Regions from separate parts of the Pelosinus sp. sgz500959 genome, predicted to be linked through region 2. Evidence: riboswitches for the same ligand, from Rfam matches in the RefSeq annotation. Region 2 holds a riboswitch; the other holds the start of a gene.
What was found. Region 2 has a riboswitch for thiamine pyrophosphate ahead of thiD (bifunctional hydroxymethylpyrimidine kinase/phosphomethylpyrimidine kinase). Riboswitches for the same ligand answer to the same signal wherever they lie in the genome.
Positions count from the first base shown of each region.

Region 1 (7,929 bases), on a different contig from region 2:
CACTTCGTTCATCCGATATTGCAAACTGACCTGAATTTTCTTGACTTTCCGTATGACCGCCAACTGCGGTATTGACCCCTGCAGACATTTTTGTGACTCCAAGTTTAATTGCATGATCACGAAACTGTGCATTTTCACGTGTAGAAAGAGTAATTCCAGCGCGCGGCATAAATAAACGAAAAGCTGTCATCATTTGTACCATATTTCTATCATTTACAGTAAGTCCAGTTTCACATTGCCCCATGGTCGGGCGTATGCGCGGCAAAGAAAGACTTACTTCCACATCTGAATATTTATTTTGAATATAATTGGTATGTAAGCCTACAAAAAAACCATCACGCCGCCACTGATCAAGACCAAGCAATGCACCAAGATTGACAGATCGCATCCCCGCCTGACAAGCCCGCTCCGGTGCGTCGAGACGATAACGATAATCTTTTTTAGGACCTGCTAAATGCAATTGATCATATAAAAGCGGATCATATGTTTCTTGAAACATTGTCATACTGTCGACTCCGGCATCGACCAATTCCTCGTATTCCGACTTATCCATAGCATATATTTCAATAGCGATGGCAGAGAAATATTTTTTCAAAATTTTAATACACTCTTTCATATAAGCAACGCCAGCAATCTTCGGAGCATCACCTGTCAAAAACAAAATATGTTTAAGCCCCGTAGCAGCAATACTTTGAGCTTCTTTTTCCACTTCTTCAAGAGTCAGTTTTTTCCGCGTAAAAGTGTTGGTTACATTAAAACCACAGTAAACACATTTATTTGTACAGTAGTCCGACAAATAGATTGGTGTAAATAAGAAAATGACACGTCCAAAATTTTGCCTAGTTAACTGATGAGCTTTTTGCGCCATCAATTCTAAATGTTCTTCAGCGGCAGGTGATAACAAAGCTAAAAAGTCCATGACTGTTAATCGATCTTTGCCAATAATCTTTACAACTTGATCCGATGTTGTACCTGTTAATACTGCATCGATATCATCATTGGAATATTGTACATATTCATCATAAAAACTCATAGTTTCCCCCTTAGTCATTTAAGAATCCAGTAAGAGGTGATGATGCACTCGCATATTGATGAGTTCCTCCTAGCCCAGCTAAATAAGCTTTGCGTCCTGCAATGACCGCCATACCAAAAGCTTCAGCCATGAGCCCTGGATTATTAGAACTCGCAATTGCAGTATTAAGCAAGCAAGCTGCCGCTCCCATTTCCATCGCTTCACAGGCATCCGAAGGTTTACCAATACCAGCATCAACAATGACAGGTAAGGATATTTCCTCAATTAATATTTTTAATAACTCTTTCGTTTTAAGACCGCGATTTGTACCAATTGGCGCACCAAGTGGCATCACTGCTGCTGCACCTACTTCAACAAGTTTCTTTGCAACCATCAAATCTGGACTGATATAAGGCAAAACCACAAATCCTTCTGCTGCCAAAACTTCAGTCGCTTTGATCGTTTCATAACCATCAGGCAGTAAGTACTTGTTATCGGATATCACCTCAATTTTAATCCAATTACCACATCCTGCTGCTTTAGCTAAACGTGCAATACGTATTGCTTCTTGCGCATTCCTAGCTCCAGATGTATTGGGTAATAATTGCATACCAGAGGGAATATGATTCATCACATTTCCAGTAGAAGAATTAAAATCAACCCGACGTAAGGCTACAGTAATGACTTCTGATCCAGATTTTTTTACTATTTCAGGAATCATCTCATCTGTAGAATATTTACCTGTACCAATGAATAATCGACTCTGCAAACTTTTCCCACCAATTATTAAGGCATCACTCATATCCTCAGCCTCCTCCAACAAAATTCAGTACTTCTAAACAATCATCATCTTTTAAAACAATAGCTGACCATTCTGTTTTTTTTACGATTTCCCCATTGTACTCAACAATAATTGTTTCTGGATTGAGTCCTTTGAGTTCTACAAATTCCGATAAAGATAAATTTCTTTCCAACATTTCTTGATTGCCATTCAATACAACTTGCAAATCTTTCACCTCACAAAATTCATGATTTAAGGAATTTTAAATAAGAGAAACGCTGACATGCCTTATCGATCTACAAAAAATAAAAATCTGATCCCGAGTATAACTTCACTATGATTTCTAATAGGAAAAAAAGCTTATCCACAGAGGATAAGCTTGTTCGCTCAATATAAAAAAAATATACAAAGCAGCTTCCCTACGATGGTATTAACCATGTCAGGTTCAAAGGGTCAGGAACATCCTTCTCAGCCATTAGGCCCCCCTAGCATCTTATTTAATTAGTTAAATCATAATTCATTTATCACAATTAGTAAAGCAGATTATTTTATTCAGACATTTCCAGGGCAATATTCATCATTTGCGTAAAAGTAGTCTGACGTTCATCTGCTGTAGTGGCTTCGCCAGTGACCAAACTATCACTCACGGTTAGAATGGTCAAGGCATTAATACCATGTTTCGCTGCTAATGTATAGAGTCCTACTGTTTCCATCTCAACAGCAAGAACACCAAAATCAGACCAACGTTTCCAATCCGTAGGATTATCATGATAAAAGGTATCTGTTGTGAAGATATTGCCAACCTTAACCTCAATACCTAGCTTTTGTGCTGTATGATAGGCTTTCTCCAAAAGCTGAAAACTTGCAGTAGGCGCATAAGTCATGCCTTCAAAACGTTGTAGATTGATATTAGAATCATGGGATGCAGACATCGCCATGATCACATCTTTTATTTTTACGTTTTCTTGCAATGAACCGCATGTACCAATTCGAATAATATTTTTCACATTATAACTAGTAATGAGTTCATGAGCATAAATGGATATTGATGGCACTCCCATACCCGATGCTTGAACTGAAATTCTTTTTCCTTTATAAAAACCAGTGTATCCGTACATGCCCCGCACTTCATTATAGCAAACAGCCTTCTGTAAAAATTTTTCTGCAATAAACTTTGCTCTTAGTGGATCTCCTGGCATTAATACCGTACTTGCGATATCACCTTGCTCAGCATTAATATGTATACTCATTGATTCAGCCTCCTCCATTTTGATTATGTAAATATTATATAGTCTTTACTAACTATTATACAACCAAATTCCTTATTTAGGTGTTTCTCATCTTATTTTCCTAATACCCCATTTCTTTTTGTAACTGACTATAATTTTGCGCTACACCATTTACATGATTTTTCGTTTCAGAATAAGGTGGAATTCCTTGATACTTTATAACAGATTCTGGTCCAGCATTATAGGCTGCTACTGCGTAGGTAGTCCCCCAGTCACCTGCTTGATTAAATCTAGCCAGTTGAACAGCTAAATATTTTATGCCACCTTCTATATTTTGTGCTGGATCAGCAGGATCGAATCCTAGCCCAGCAGCTGTTTCTGGTTGCAATTGAGCAATTCCAACTGCCCCAGTCCGAGAATAAGCAGCCATATTGAATCCTGATTCTTGTTGAAATAATGCTGTAACTAAAAGTGGGTCTAGTGCATATTGTCCTGAATAGTAAAGAATGGCTTGAGCAATCCAAGCCGACCACTCGGACCCCATCGGACTACGTTCTGCAATATGGTGATAAATAACTTGATAATACGAGTCATAAGAGTTGTTTGCTTTCCCACTAGCAAAGACAGTCACACTCATTACATTCAGTATAAATAATCCTACGATAAATAATATAGAAACTCTACGGGACATCTTTTTATCCTCCTTGGCGCAAACGACATCATATACATTTACAACTGATTATAAATGACTTCGCCAAACAATTCCTACAACCTGCTAACTAGTTGTATTTCTCACAATGATTAACTCTTGATTCAGCAGCAAAGACCTACAGATCGCATGCGCCGTCTGTAGGTCTTTGCTTTTTTATGAAACTGTATCTTTTCATCACTTACGTTTTTGTAATTGATTAATCATCAAGTATACAACTGGCACAACCACCAATGTGAGTATGGTGGACGTAATAAGGCCACCAACCAGCACTACCCCCATGGACTGACGAAGTTCAGCTCCTGCACCAATCCCTAATGCGATAGGCATCATTCCAAAAATCATTGCTGCAGTGGTCATTAAGATAGGGCGCAGCCGCACACTACCTGCTTCTATCAACGCTTCAGTGATTTCTTTACCCGTTTCCCTTAGCTGATTTGTATAATCTACTAATAGAATGGCATTTTTAGTCACCAATCCCATTAACATAATCACACCAATCAATGACATAATATTCATAGTTTGCCCAGAAATCAATAGGCCTAAAATAGCACCTACTAATGAAAATGGCAGGGATAACATAATGGTCAGAGGATGAATAAAGCTTTCAAATTGGGCAGCAAGTACCATATAAATTAAGATGACTGCCAATCCTAATGACTTTCCAATTTCCATAAAAGAATCTTGCATCGTTTGGGCTTGTCCAACAAATTTGTAAGAGTATCCGAGAGGCAAATTCATCCCTGACATAATTTCTTTCACCTTCGTAATAATATCACCTGATGATACCCCTACTACATTGGAATAAACGATCACTTCTCGTTGGCGCATATCTCGATCGATTTCAGTCGGTCCTGATGATAATTTAATCTCTGCAACGTCTCCCAATCTAATAAACTGTCCAGACTTTGCAGCAATCTGCAAATTAGCCACATCATCAATACTCTGCCGATGTTCAGACGCCAACCGTACCTTAATATTGTAATCTTTATCTCCAGCATTATATTTATTTCTAGTATTAATTCCTAGAAAAGCTGATTGAACTGTATTTGCCACTACGGTTGCATCAAGTCCCGCATCATTGACCCGTACAGAATTCAGTGTAATCTGCACTTCTGGAGATGACTGTTCACTTGATATATCAACATCAGCAGTACCGGGAATCTGTTTGATTTTTCCCGCTAGTTCCTGAGCTGTATGAGTCAACACTTCAAGATCAGGTCCCCGCAGAGCAAGTTGTACTGGCCTAGCATCACCACGCCCCATACCTTGACTATTTTGTACAGCAACTTTTAAGTCGCCAAAATTACGAAATTTTAATCTTAGCTCATCCATAATTTTATCCATTGATCGTGATCGTTGATCAGTAGCAACCAACTTTACACCGATCGTCGCTTTATTCCCTTGATTACCAGGCCCCACAGTCAATACAGCAGATTCCAATTCTGGTATCCCTGTTACCTCTTTCTCAATTGGGGCAACAAGCCTCTGCATTTTTTCAAAAGCTGTACCTGCTGGCGCTGTCATCATAATACTAAATTCCCCTGAATCATAGGTGGGTTGAAACTCAGTACCAATAAAGGGCAATAATAATCCATTGATAAGCAGGGAAGCTACTGCAATCACTACAATTTTTTTCGGTCGATGTAGTGCCCAGATTAAAACGTTTTTGTAGTTTTCCTGCACTACTAGAAAACCGTTCTCCCAATATTCCAAGAAAGTTTGTAGTATTTTGCGCCAACCGTGGAGTATCGGTTTATCATGTTCTGGTTTTTTTAGCCAGTAGGCTGATAATGTTGGCGTCAAAGTAAAAGCTACAAACAAGGAAAAAGTTACAGCAAAGGCTACTGTTAAACCAAATTGTTTGAAATATTGACCAACAATCCCGCCCATACTGCCCACAGGTACAAATACAGCTAAGATAGATAAAGTGGTAGCCATAACCGCCAAAGCAATTTCTGAAGTACCATCTCGCGCTGCCTCTAAAGCTGATTTACCAGCTTCCATGTGCCGATAAATATTTTCAATAACAACAATGGCATCATCAATTAAAATGCCGACAGCCAAACTAAGTCCCATCAAAGACATATTATTCAACGTGAAATGCATATTTTTTAATAAGAAAAACGTTGCAATCACTGAAGTCGGAATCGCAATCGCACCAATCATAGTCGCCCGAGTATTTTGCAAAAACAAAAAGGTGATGACAACAGCTAAAAACCCACCAAAAATCATAGACATCATAACATCGTCTACACTGCTTTTGATATACACTGCTGTATCACGAGTGACCGAAACTTTTATATCTGGCGGCAATAATTTTTGCACTTTGTCCATGGCACTTTTAGCACGCTCAGCTACATCTACCGTATTTGTCCCTGATTGTTTTTGTATAGCAACCATCACACTCGGCACTCCATTTGTACGCACTAAGGAACGCTGTTCAGCAAAGCTATCAACGATATCTCCTACATCACTCAGCTTAATCAAACGGCCATCCTGGTTAGCAATGATGAGATTTTTAATATCATCAACACTTTTATATTGCCCGATTGTCCGAACTGTTAACTGAGTTCCTTTTTCAGTGATATCTCCTCCAGGAGCATTCAAATTTTGATTATTGATACCATCAATAATTTGTTGCATGGTAATTTTATAAACTGCTAATTTCTTAGAATCTACCTGCACTTGGATCTCACGTTCTGTAGCACCTGTAATACTCACATCAGCAACGCCATCAATACGTTGCAATTCATCTTTTACTACATCAACAGCTAATTTTCTTATTTCTCCGGGACTTCGGGTATTTGACAGCATACTAAAATATAAAACAGGGGCAGCCCCCATATCAAACCGTTGAATGGTCGGTTCATCAATCTGATCAGGAAGTCTTTTACGGACAGTTGCCACTTTTTCTCGCACTTCATTTGCTGCAAGTTTAGGATCAGTCCCAAACTCAAATTCGATCGTTGTTTGAGAAACCCCTTCCTTTGTTACTGAAGTTAAATTTTTGATACCTGAAAGGGAACTTACGACATCCTCAATCGGTTTCGTTACCAAACTTTCCATTTCTTCCGGTGAAGCACCAGCATAACTAACAGATACATTGACAAGAGGAAAATCAACATCAGGATTAAGATCAATCCCCAGACTCGGATAGGCTCCTAAACCAAATACTACCAATAGCATAACCAGCATCGTTGTAAATACAGGACGTTTAATGAACGTTATAATCCCTCCCATTACTGTCCACCATCCTTCACTGCACTGACTTCAATGCCATCCTTTATTTTATTTTGTCCTTCCACTACAATACGTTCCCCTTGTTTTACCCCATCAAGAACTTCTGCTACACCACCACCAATAAACCCTAGCTTTAATACACGTTGCTGTACTTTATTGTCATCTCCAAGAACAAATACTGTTTTTTGATCCTCTCGCATAACCAAAGCACTTTCAGGAATAACCACTGCATTAGGATGTGGCTTAATCGGCACTCCTATTTTAGCAAACATCCCAGCCTTTAATAGACCTTGCTCATTGTCAATTGAAATTTCCGCTGTAAAAGTGCGGGCCGGTAAAGCTGCCACAGGGGAAATACGTACAATACTACCGCTAAATTCTTGCCCACTTAGGGCATCCACCTTAACTGTTACACTGGATCCCACTTTCAATTCTGCGACCTGAGCCTCACCGATCGTAGCCTTAGCTAATAAAGTAGATAAATCAGCTACTGTAATAATAGGAGCTCCGACTCGTGTAAAAGTTCCAGACTGTACATATCTTTTGGTCACTACACCGCCACGAGGCGTTACAACAGTCCCATTATTTAATTTTTCTTGCGCCTGCCTTACAGTTCCCTCTGCAGCCCGCACTTGTCCACTTGCTGCATCTCGTTTTGTTCTCGCATTATCAAGAAGCTGTGCCGATACTGCACCTTGAGAAGCTAAAGCACTATATCGATTATAGTCTAACTCTGCCTGTTCCAAACTAGACTGAGCGACAGATAGATTCCCCTGAGCTTGTAACACTTGTGCTGATAACTCATTCGTATCGAGTGTCGCTACGACAGCACCAGCCTCAACACGATCGCCCTCTGCTACCTGAAGAGTATCGATCCGGCTATCAACTTTGGCGGAAATATCCGTACTCCATACTGGTTCTAACCCCGCTGAAAATTCGGCTACTGGTATCATAT
Region 1 covers NZ_JBGJZL010000011.1:59,398-67,326, forward strand. Annotated here, with positions in the region: gene thiH (2-iminoacetate synthase ThiH) at 1-1,033, opposite strand, end outside; gene ACAN52_RS16700 (thiazole synthase) at 1,044-1,814, opposite strand; gene thiS (sulfur carrier protein ThiS) at 1,819-2,019, opposite strand; TPP riboswitch at 2,193-2,290, opposite strand; gene deoD (purine-nucleoside phosphorylase) at 2,342-3,043, opposite strand; gene ACAN52_RS16715 (lytic transglycosylase domain-containing protein) at 3,144-3,713, opposite strand; gene ACAN52_RS16720 (efflux RND transporter permease subunit) at 3,909-6,974, opposite strand; gene ACAN52_RS16725 (efflux RND transporter periplasmic adaptor subunit) at 6,974-7,929, opposite strand, start outside.
Region 1: another riboswitch for thiamine pyrophosphate. It lies ahead of thiS (sulfur carrier protein ThiS); the one in region 2 lies ahead of thiD (bifunctional hydroxymethylpyrimidine kinase/phosphomethylpyrimidine kinase).

Region 2 (7,929 bases):
TGTCAAATGTAGTGATTGCAGTTAAAGAAATTAATATTGCTTTGAATGAAGTCAGTAAGAATTGTGAAGGGTCAATTAATGTAGCGAAAGATGCAAATTTGAGGGCTAAAGAAACAAGTCTTATTATTGGAAAATTGAGCGAGTTATCAAAGAAAATAGGGCGGATTGTCAATTTAATTAATGATATCGCTGATCAGACAAATATGCTGGCTCTCAATGCAGCCATCGAAGCAGCAGGGGCAGGAGATGCAGGCAGAGGTTTTGCTGTTGTCGCTAGCGAAGTGAAAGAACTGGCGAAACAGACTGCAGGAGCAACAGATGAAATTGCAAGTCAAATTGAGACGATGCAAGAGGAAATGGCAGATGCTGTAAAAGCTGTAGCGGGAATTACAGAAGTGATTCAAACAATAAACGAAAATACTAATAATATTGCAGCATCCGTAACGGAGCAATCAGCTGTTGTTGGTGATATGTCTACATCTGTTATTGCAGCTGCTCAGCAAGTAAAATTAATTACAAATGAAATTGGGGATATTGCGGAAAAATCTCGGGATGTATCGCGCAGCGCCGTGGAAACGAATCAAGGTGTGAGAGATATCGCTCGTTCGGTTAGTGAATTATCAATTGCAGCAGGAGATGTAGCAAAAAATATTGAGAGGGCATCTGTTCGTATGGATGCTGCTTCTAAAAATTCTCAGGAAATTGCCGTAAATATCGAAGAAATATCGCGCAGTATGAATGAAATTAATAAAGCGTCTAATAATACTGCAATTAAAGGGGCTGAAGCAAGTCGAGCAGCTGATGAACTTGTTGAGGTTTCGACTAAACTAGAGGGGTTAGCCAAACGATTTAAAGTATAGTTCTAGATGATACTAGATTGGTGGTGTAGCAAGTGGGAAAATTAAAAGTGCTAGTTGTTGATGATACAATCGTTTATCGTAAAATCTTGTCAGCGACAGTCAATCATACAGAGATCGCCGTTGCCACACAAACTGCTTCGAATGGTGAGATTGCTTTAGATTATCTAAAACAACAGTCTTTTGATGTTGTTCTTTTAGATGTGGTTATGCCTGGTATGGACGGTTTAGAAGTATTAGCTATAATAAAAAAATTATATAGTGATACTTTTGTGATTATGATTAGTAGTGAGGGACCAGAGAGTGCAACTCATACATTACAGGCGCTAAAACATGGTGCTTTTGACTTTATCATGAAACCTCAAGACGGTAATATCGAAAGAAATATTGAAATTTTGGGTAAAACTTTACAAGCGCTTTTTTTAGCGATTCAGGTGAAAAAAATTGGAGTTACACCATCCTTGACACTCAGTAATGAAACAGTAGGAGTACAGCCCAAAATTAGATCAGGAGAATTGGATTTGATTGTGATCGCTGCATCAACGGGAGGTCCCGATGCATTGGAGTCGGTTTTAGTCAAATTACCTCCCCATTTTAAGAAACCGATCCTGATTGTGCAACATATGCCCAAAGATTTCACAAAAATTTTAGCGAGTATGTTAAATCAAAAATGTGATATACAGGTAACGGAAGCTCAGCAGGGCGACTTGATTAGTGCTGCTCAGGTTTTAATTGCACCTGGTGGAAAACATATGATGGTCAAAAATGGAATTGGTAATAAGTTGATTGTAGATCTAAAAGATGAAGCTTATGTCAATGGTCTACGTCCTTCAGCCGACGTATTATTTCAATCCGTTGCTCAAGCGTGCAAAGGAAAAAATGTATTGGCTATTATCTTAACTGGTATGGGGCGGGATGGTAAGATGGGGGTAATGGAAATGAAAAAAACATGTAATTGTTATTGCATTACCCAAAGCGAAAGTACATGTGTTGTATATGGTATGCCGTCTTCTGTGGTTGAGGCTGGACTTGCTGATGAGAGCGTTGATTTGGGATCTATAGGAGAGCGAATACAGACATTGAGTGAAAAGTAAGGTGGTTATATTGATGAATGGGAATTTATCCTCAGATGATTTTATACTATTTCAAAAATATATAGAAGAACAATGTGGTATTAGTATTCGAGATGATAAAGCTTATTTAATTGAAAGTCGACTGTCAAAATTTCTCGTTAAATTTAGCTTGGAAAGTTTTGAAGAATTATATCAAATGCTTAGTCAACAAAAAAATAAAGCCTTAGCTGAGGATGTTATTGATGCATTAACAACGAATGAAACTCTCTGGTTTAGAGAAAAAACTCCATGGGAATTCATGACGGAGACTTTATTAGAACGTTATATACAAGAGATTAGACAAGGTAAACGCTTTCGAGTTAGAATTTGGAGCGCTGCATGTTCTACAGGTCAAGAACCTTACTCTATTGCTATGTGTATTGATACGTATTTAGAGCGACATGGAATTAAGGATATTACATTAGGACATTTTGAGATCTTGGCGACGGATATATCAAGTACTGTATTGCAAATGGCTAAAAGAGGTAAATATGATAGTATTTCTATGGCCCGTGGACTTGATCCTAGTTATCGTGATCGTTATTTTAGGCAAGAAGGAAGGACTTGGGCGTTAGATGAAAAAATAAAAAATGCTGTTCAGTTTGTTCAGTTTAATCTGCAAAAAAGTTTTAGTAATTTTGGTAAATTTGATTTGGTATTTTGCAGATATGTTGCTATTTATTTTTCTGAGAGCTTTAAAAAAGAGATTTTCAAGAAAATATCCTTCTCTTTAGTACAAGATGGAATTTTGATTTTAGGTAATTCGGAAGTGTTTTTTGACTATAAGGAAGATTATGATGTCAAGCAGTATAAAAATACCGTTTTTTATAGAGTAAGGGGTGGTAAAGGATGAAAATATTATCTGTTGATGATTCAGCTATTATTCGGAAAATAATTCGCAATGGTGTAGAATTATTAGATTATGAATTGTTAGAAGCAGGAGATGGTATGGAGGCACTTGCTATGTTAGAGCAATCCACCGACAATATAAAATTAATTTTATTAGATTGGAATATGCCAGGCATGGATGGATTAGATTTTTTACATAAGATAAAAGAAACTCCATCCTTGAAACATTTACCAGTGATGATGGTTACAACAGAAAGTGAAAAAGAAAATATTATAAAAGCCATTCAGGCTGGGGCTATCAACTATATGGTGAAGCCCTTTAGTATAGAGGAATTAATTAAGAAAATTATTGAGTGTATTGGGGAAGGGGTATAGGGTTATGGAGCGCAAAGTAGCAGAAGATTTTTTGCAAAAGTGCTTAGCTCAAGCTGTTTTTGATGTATTTGGCATGATGGCTGGTATGGAAACTTGCCATGTGACTAAAAATATCGATAACTGCCAGCCAAGTAGCGGTGATATTACAGGGGTCATGTTTATTCAAGGGATCAGGAATGCCATGTTGCATCTGACTCTTAATAAAGAGCATGCCGCCATGATTGTTTCTTATATGACAGGAAATAGTCCTCTTGAGTTACTTGATGATGAGCTGTATGATGGGGTTGCTGAGATGGTGAATATGATTGCTGGTCGAGCTAAAGCTTTACTGGCAGGTACGAATAATCACTATATGATAACACCACCATTTACGATTGTGGGCTTGAATCATTTTATCGTGTACAAAAAAGAAGTTTCAAAAATAAATATGAAATTTACTGCAGGTGAGACTGAATTATATTTGGGACTTACGTATTTGTAGAGCTATAGTTGAGAATATAATTCAAGTATGGTAAGATGAATCGGAAAGAATAGTCCATTATGACCCTTTAACCTGATCTGGATAATGCCAGCGTAGGGATCGTGATCAGGTTTTGTTTGTTGCAAAAGCTCATCCTTACGGATGAGCTTTTAATTTTTTTGATTCCAAGCAGGGGTACTAAGGTTTGGAGCAAGCCAAGTCTTTTCTTATAATATAAAGGGGGAATTGATATGAAGAAAGTATTGACAATAGCAGGTTCAGATTCCAGTGGCGGCGCAGGAATTCAGGCAGATTTGAAATCCTTTTCGGCCCATGGAGTGTTTGGCATGAGTGTCATTACAGCGGTAACAGCACAAAATACTCAAGGTGTATTTGCAGTGCAAGATATTGATATTCATGTGATTGAAAAACAAATCGCAGCTATTTTTGACGATATTAAAGTCGATGCAGTAAAGATCGGGATGGTTTCTCGGACCGAAACCATTCGGACGATTGCTGCTGGACTGGCCAAGTATAAGCCACAGAATATTGTAATTGATCCAGTGATGATATCAAAAAGTGGTTATTATTTATTACAGCCAGATGCAGTTGATGCTCTGTTAACAGATTTATTACCACTCGCTACCATTGTAACGCCTAATATACCGGAAGCAGAAGAAATTGCTCATATGAAAATCGACAGTCTGAAGGAAATGGAAGAAGCAGCGGCGATCATCCATCGCCTTGGGCCTAGCTATGTCTTATTAAAGGGTGGACATCGAGTTGGAGATGCGACTGATATTTTATTCGACGGTACGAGTTATCACTATTTAGAAAGTAAGCGTATTGAGACCCAAAATACCCATGGTACAGGTTGCACACTTTCGGCTGCCATTGCTGCTAATTTGGCGAATGGATGGACTGCTGATGAGGCCGTTGCACGTGCCAAGGAATATATTACCACAGCTATTGAACATTCATTTGCCATTGGTAAAGGGGTAGGTCCAGTGCATCATTTTTACAATTTATATCAAAAGGCAGGTATGTTATCGAATGAGTGAAAATAGTTTGCTAAATTTTAATCATTATCTTTTCTTATGGTTTGGCGCAGCCGTATCCATTGCGGAAATTTTAACAGGAGGGCTTTTAGCCCCTCTTGGCTTTCAGAGCGGATTAGCAGCTATTCTGATTGGCCATTTAGTCGGGACTAGTCTTTTGGTATTCGCTGGAATGATTGGTACCCAAGAACGCATTCCGGCCATTGTATCGACTCGTATTTCTTTTGGTATCTATGGTTCTTATCTTTTCTCGGTACTTAATGTTTTACAGTTGGTTGGCTGGACGGCAGTGATGATTATTTCAGCAGCGAACTCAGCCAATGAAATTAGTAAAGTCATGTGGGGAATGGATGGACTTCAATTATGGAATCTAATAATTGGAGGACTTGTAGTCTTATGGATCGCTCTTGGGCGAGAAGGTGGTCTAAAGAAAGCCAATATGGTGGCTGTTGTTCTTTTATTTGGGGTAACTGTAGTGCTTAGTACTGTCGTTTTTCAAGATAATACAGTTTTTAGTAAACCTGCTGTAGGTGGCTTATCTTTTGGTGAGGCTTTGGAACTGAGTGTCATCATGCCTTTATCCTGGTTGCCACTGATTGCTGACTATACTCGATTTGCTAAAAATAAAAAGAGTGCAGCGATAGGGAGTGGGCTTGGTTACTTTGCAGGAAGTTCTTGGATGTATACCATCGGACTCGGAGCCGCGATTATAGCTGGAGATCCTGAACCTTCAGCTATGATGTTAGCCGCTAATTTAGGTTTATCAGCACTTGGTATTGTTATACTTTCTACTGTAACGACAACTTTCTTGGATGCATATTCAGCTGGTGTCAGTTTTGCTAATATTTTTCCAAAATTAAATGAAAAATATGTGGCTTTGGCCATGACGATGATTGGTACTTTATTGGCATTATGGGTAGATATTATACAATATGAGAATTTCTTAATTGCGATTGGGTCAGTATTTGCTCCTTTGTTTGCCATATTATTAACAGAGTACTTTATTATTAAAAATCGAAAAGTCCAATCAGATTTGCTTGTTAACTGGTCAGCCTTTGGCGTTTGGGGACTGGGGGTAGCCTTGTATTATCAATTTATTCAAATGGAGTTTGTACTCGGTGCAACCATCCCAGTCATGTTGGTAACAGCACTCTTTTATAAAATCATATGGGGGTATACAAAACAATGGAAATCTTACAAAGTATAGCCAATAATCTCGTTGCATTAAAAGAGAAGAAACCGTTAATTCATCATATTACTAATTATGTGACAGTCAACGATTGTGCCAATATGGCATTGGCTATTGGTGCATCGCCAGTCATGGCAGAAGATATTGATGAAGTGGAAGAAATGGTAAGTTTTGCTTCAGCTCTTGTTATTAATATGGGGACTCTAAACTCTCGTACAATTGCATCCATGCTAGCGGCAGGGAAAAAGGCTCATCAACAAGGGATTCCTATTATCTTTGATCCTGTTGGGGTAGGTGCAACTCGATTGCGCACCGTCACAGCTCAGCAAATTATTCGCGAAGTTTGCCCATCTGTCATTCGTGGCAATATGTCAGAGATTAAAATTATCGCTGGGTTGGAAGAAACCATAAAAGGCGTAGATTCTGTGGCAAGTACAGAAGAGGGAGAAACGGTGGCTCAAGAACTTTCCCAAAAGCTTCAATCTGTTATTGCGATAACAGGAAAACAAGATATCATCGCTCAGGGTGACAGAATTCTTCGCATTGATAATGGACATCCCATGTTATCACAAGTAACGGGTACAGGGTGTATGGCAACAACTTTGATTGCTTGTTTCTGTGGTGCCGCAAATGATTGGTTTACAGGAGCCGCAGCAGGAATCATGACAATGGGGATTGCTGGTGAAGTAGCGCAGCATTCTCTACAACCTCTTGATGGCGTAGGGACATTTAGAATGAGATTATTTGATGCAGTCTCTATGATGGCTGGCGAATCTTTTATCCAATGTGGTAAGATTGGCAAAGCTTAAAAATTATCAGATTTAAAAAAATCCTGTAATACCAGTTCACAAAGACTGGTATTACAGGATTTTTCTAATCTGGAAACATTTCACGGATTGATGAAATTGTATCAAAATTTTTAAAAAATAAATTCACAATTTGGGGATCAAATTTTTTACCTGACTCTTCACGAATATAGTCTTTAATTTTATGATTTGGCCATGGCAACTTATAAATTCTCTGGTTACCTAAGGCATCAAAAACATCTGCAATGGCAACGATTCGGCTATATAAGTGAATTTCTTTTCCTTTTAGGCCTTGGGGATAGCCTGTTCCATCATAATTTTCATGGTGTTGGTAGGCAATGATGGCAGCGGTCTGTAATAAAGGTCTGTTAGAGGCTCTGAGCATTTCATAACCCATTTTAGAATGTGTTTTCATAATTGAAAATTCTTCTAAGGTTAAAGAGCCAGGTTTAGCTAGAATGGAATCATGAATTGCTAATTTACCTAAATCATGCATAGAAGCGGCGAGACGTATGATTTCAGTTTCTGAATCAGGTAATTTATAACTTGATGCTAAAATTTTAGCAATTTCACCCACTCGTTTTACATGATTACCTGTTTCAGCAGAACGAGATTCTGCAATTTCACCTAAGGCAAAGACAAGTTCTTTTTGTGTTTCTTCAATTTCAAGGTTGAGGGTATCAATTAAGGCAAGATCACGGAAAGAACGGAGGGCTGTTATGACTGCAGTTCGTAAACGTTGTGTAGTGAGCTCCGTTTTTTCACGATAGTCATTGATATCATAATCCATGATCACATGTTCCTCAGGAGCTTGTCCAGGGGCACCTGTTCGAATAATGATACGTGCCATGGTATTTGCAAGTTCGTTTCGGATATAACTCGCTAAGGACAGACCTGCATTGTCATCTTCCATGACGACATCAAGTAATATGACTGCAATGTCAGAATGAATGTGAAGGAGAACTTTGGCCTCGGCAGCTGAATAGGCACTTAAGAACTCCATAGGTCGTTCTTCAAAGATTAATCGACGTAAGGCTAAACGTGTTACTGTGTGTACATCTTCTTCATCGTCCACAATGAGGATTTTCCAACCATTGTTTGTCTGTGAACGTGTTTTAATTTCCTTTGGGAGAGGAATTTGTAGTTCATCTTCTTCAAAAAGAAAACTATTTAATGAATCCACTGGATAAATCCTCCTTTATGAAGGGTAAGCAAATTTTGAA
Region 2 covers NZ_JBGJZL010000005.1:342,106-350,034, forward strand. Annotated here, with positions in the region: gene ACAN52_RS10470 (methyl-accepting chemotaxis protein) at 1-860, shown strand, start outside; gene cheB (chemotaxis-specific protein-glutamate methyltransferase CheB) at 893-1,951, shown strand; gene ACAN52_RS10480 (CheR family methyltransferase) at 1,965-2,822, shown strand; gene ACAN52_RS10485 (response regulator) at 2,819-3,193, shown strand; gene ACAN52_RS10490 (chemotaxis protein CheX) at 3,198-3,674, shown strand; TPP riboswitch at 3,646-3,790, shown strand; gene thiD (bifunctional hydroxymethylpyrimidine kinase/phosphomethylpyrimidine kinase) at 3,905-4,714, shown strand; gene cytX (putative hydroxymethylpyrimidine transporter CytX) at 4,707-5,918, shown strand; gene thiM (hydroxyethylthiazole kinase) at 5,897-6,709, shown strand; gene ACAN52_RS10510 (HD-GYP domain-containing protein) at 6,774-7,889, opposite strand; gene ACAN52_RS10515 (ATP-binding protein) at 7,873-7,929, opposite strand, start outside.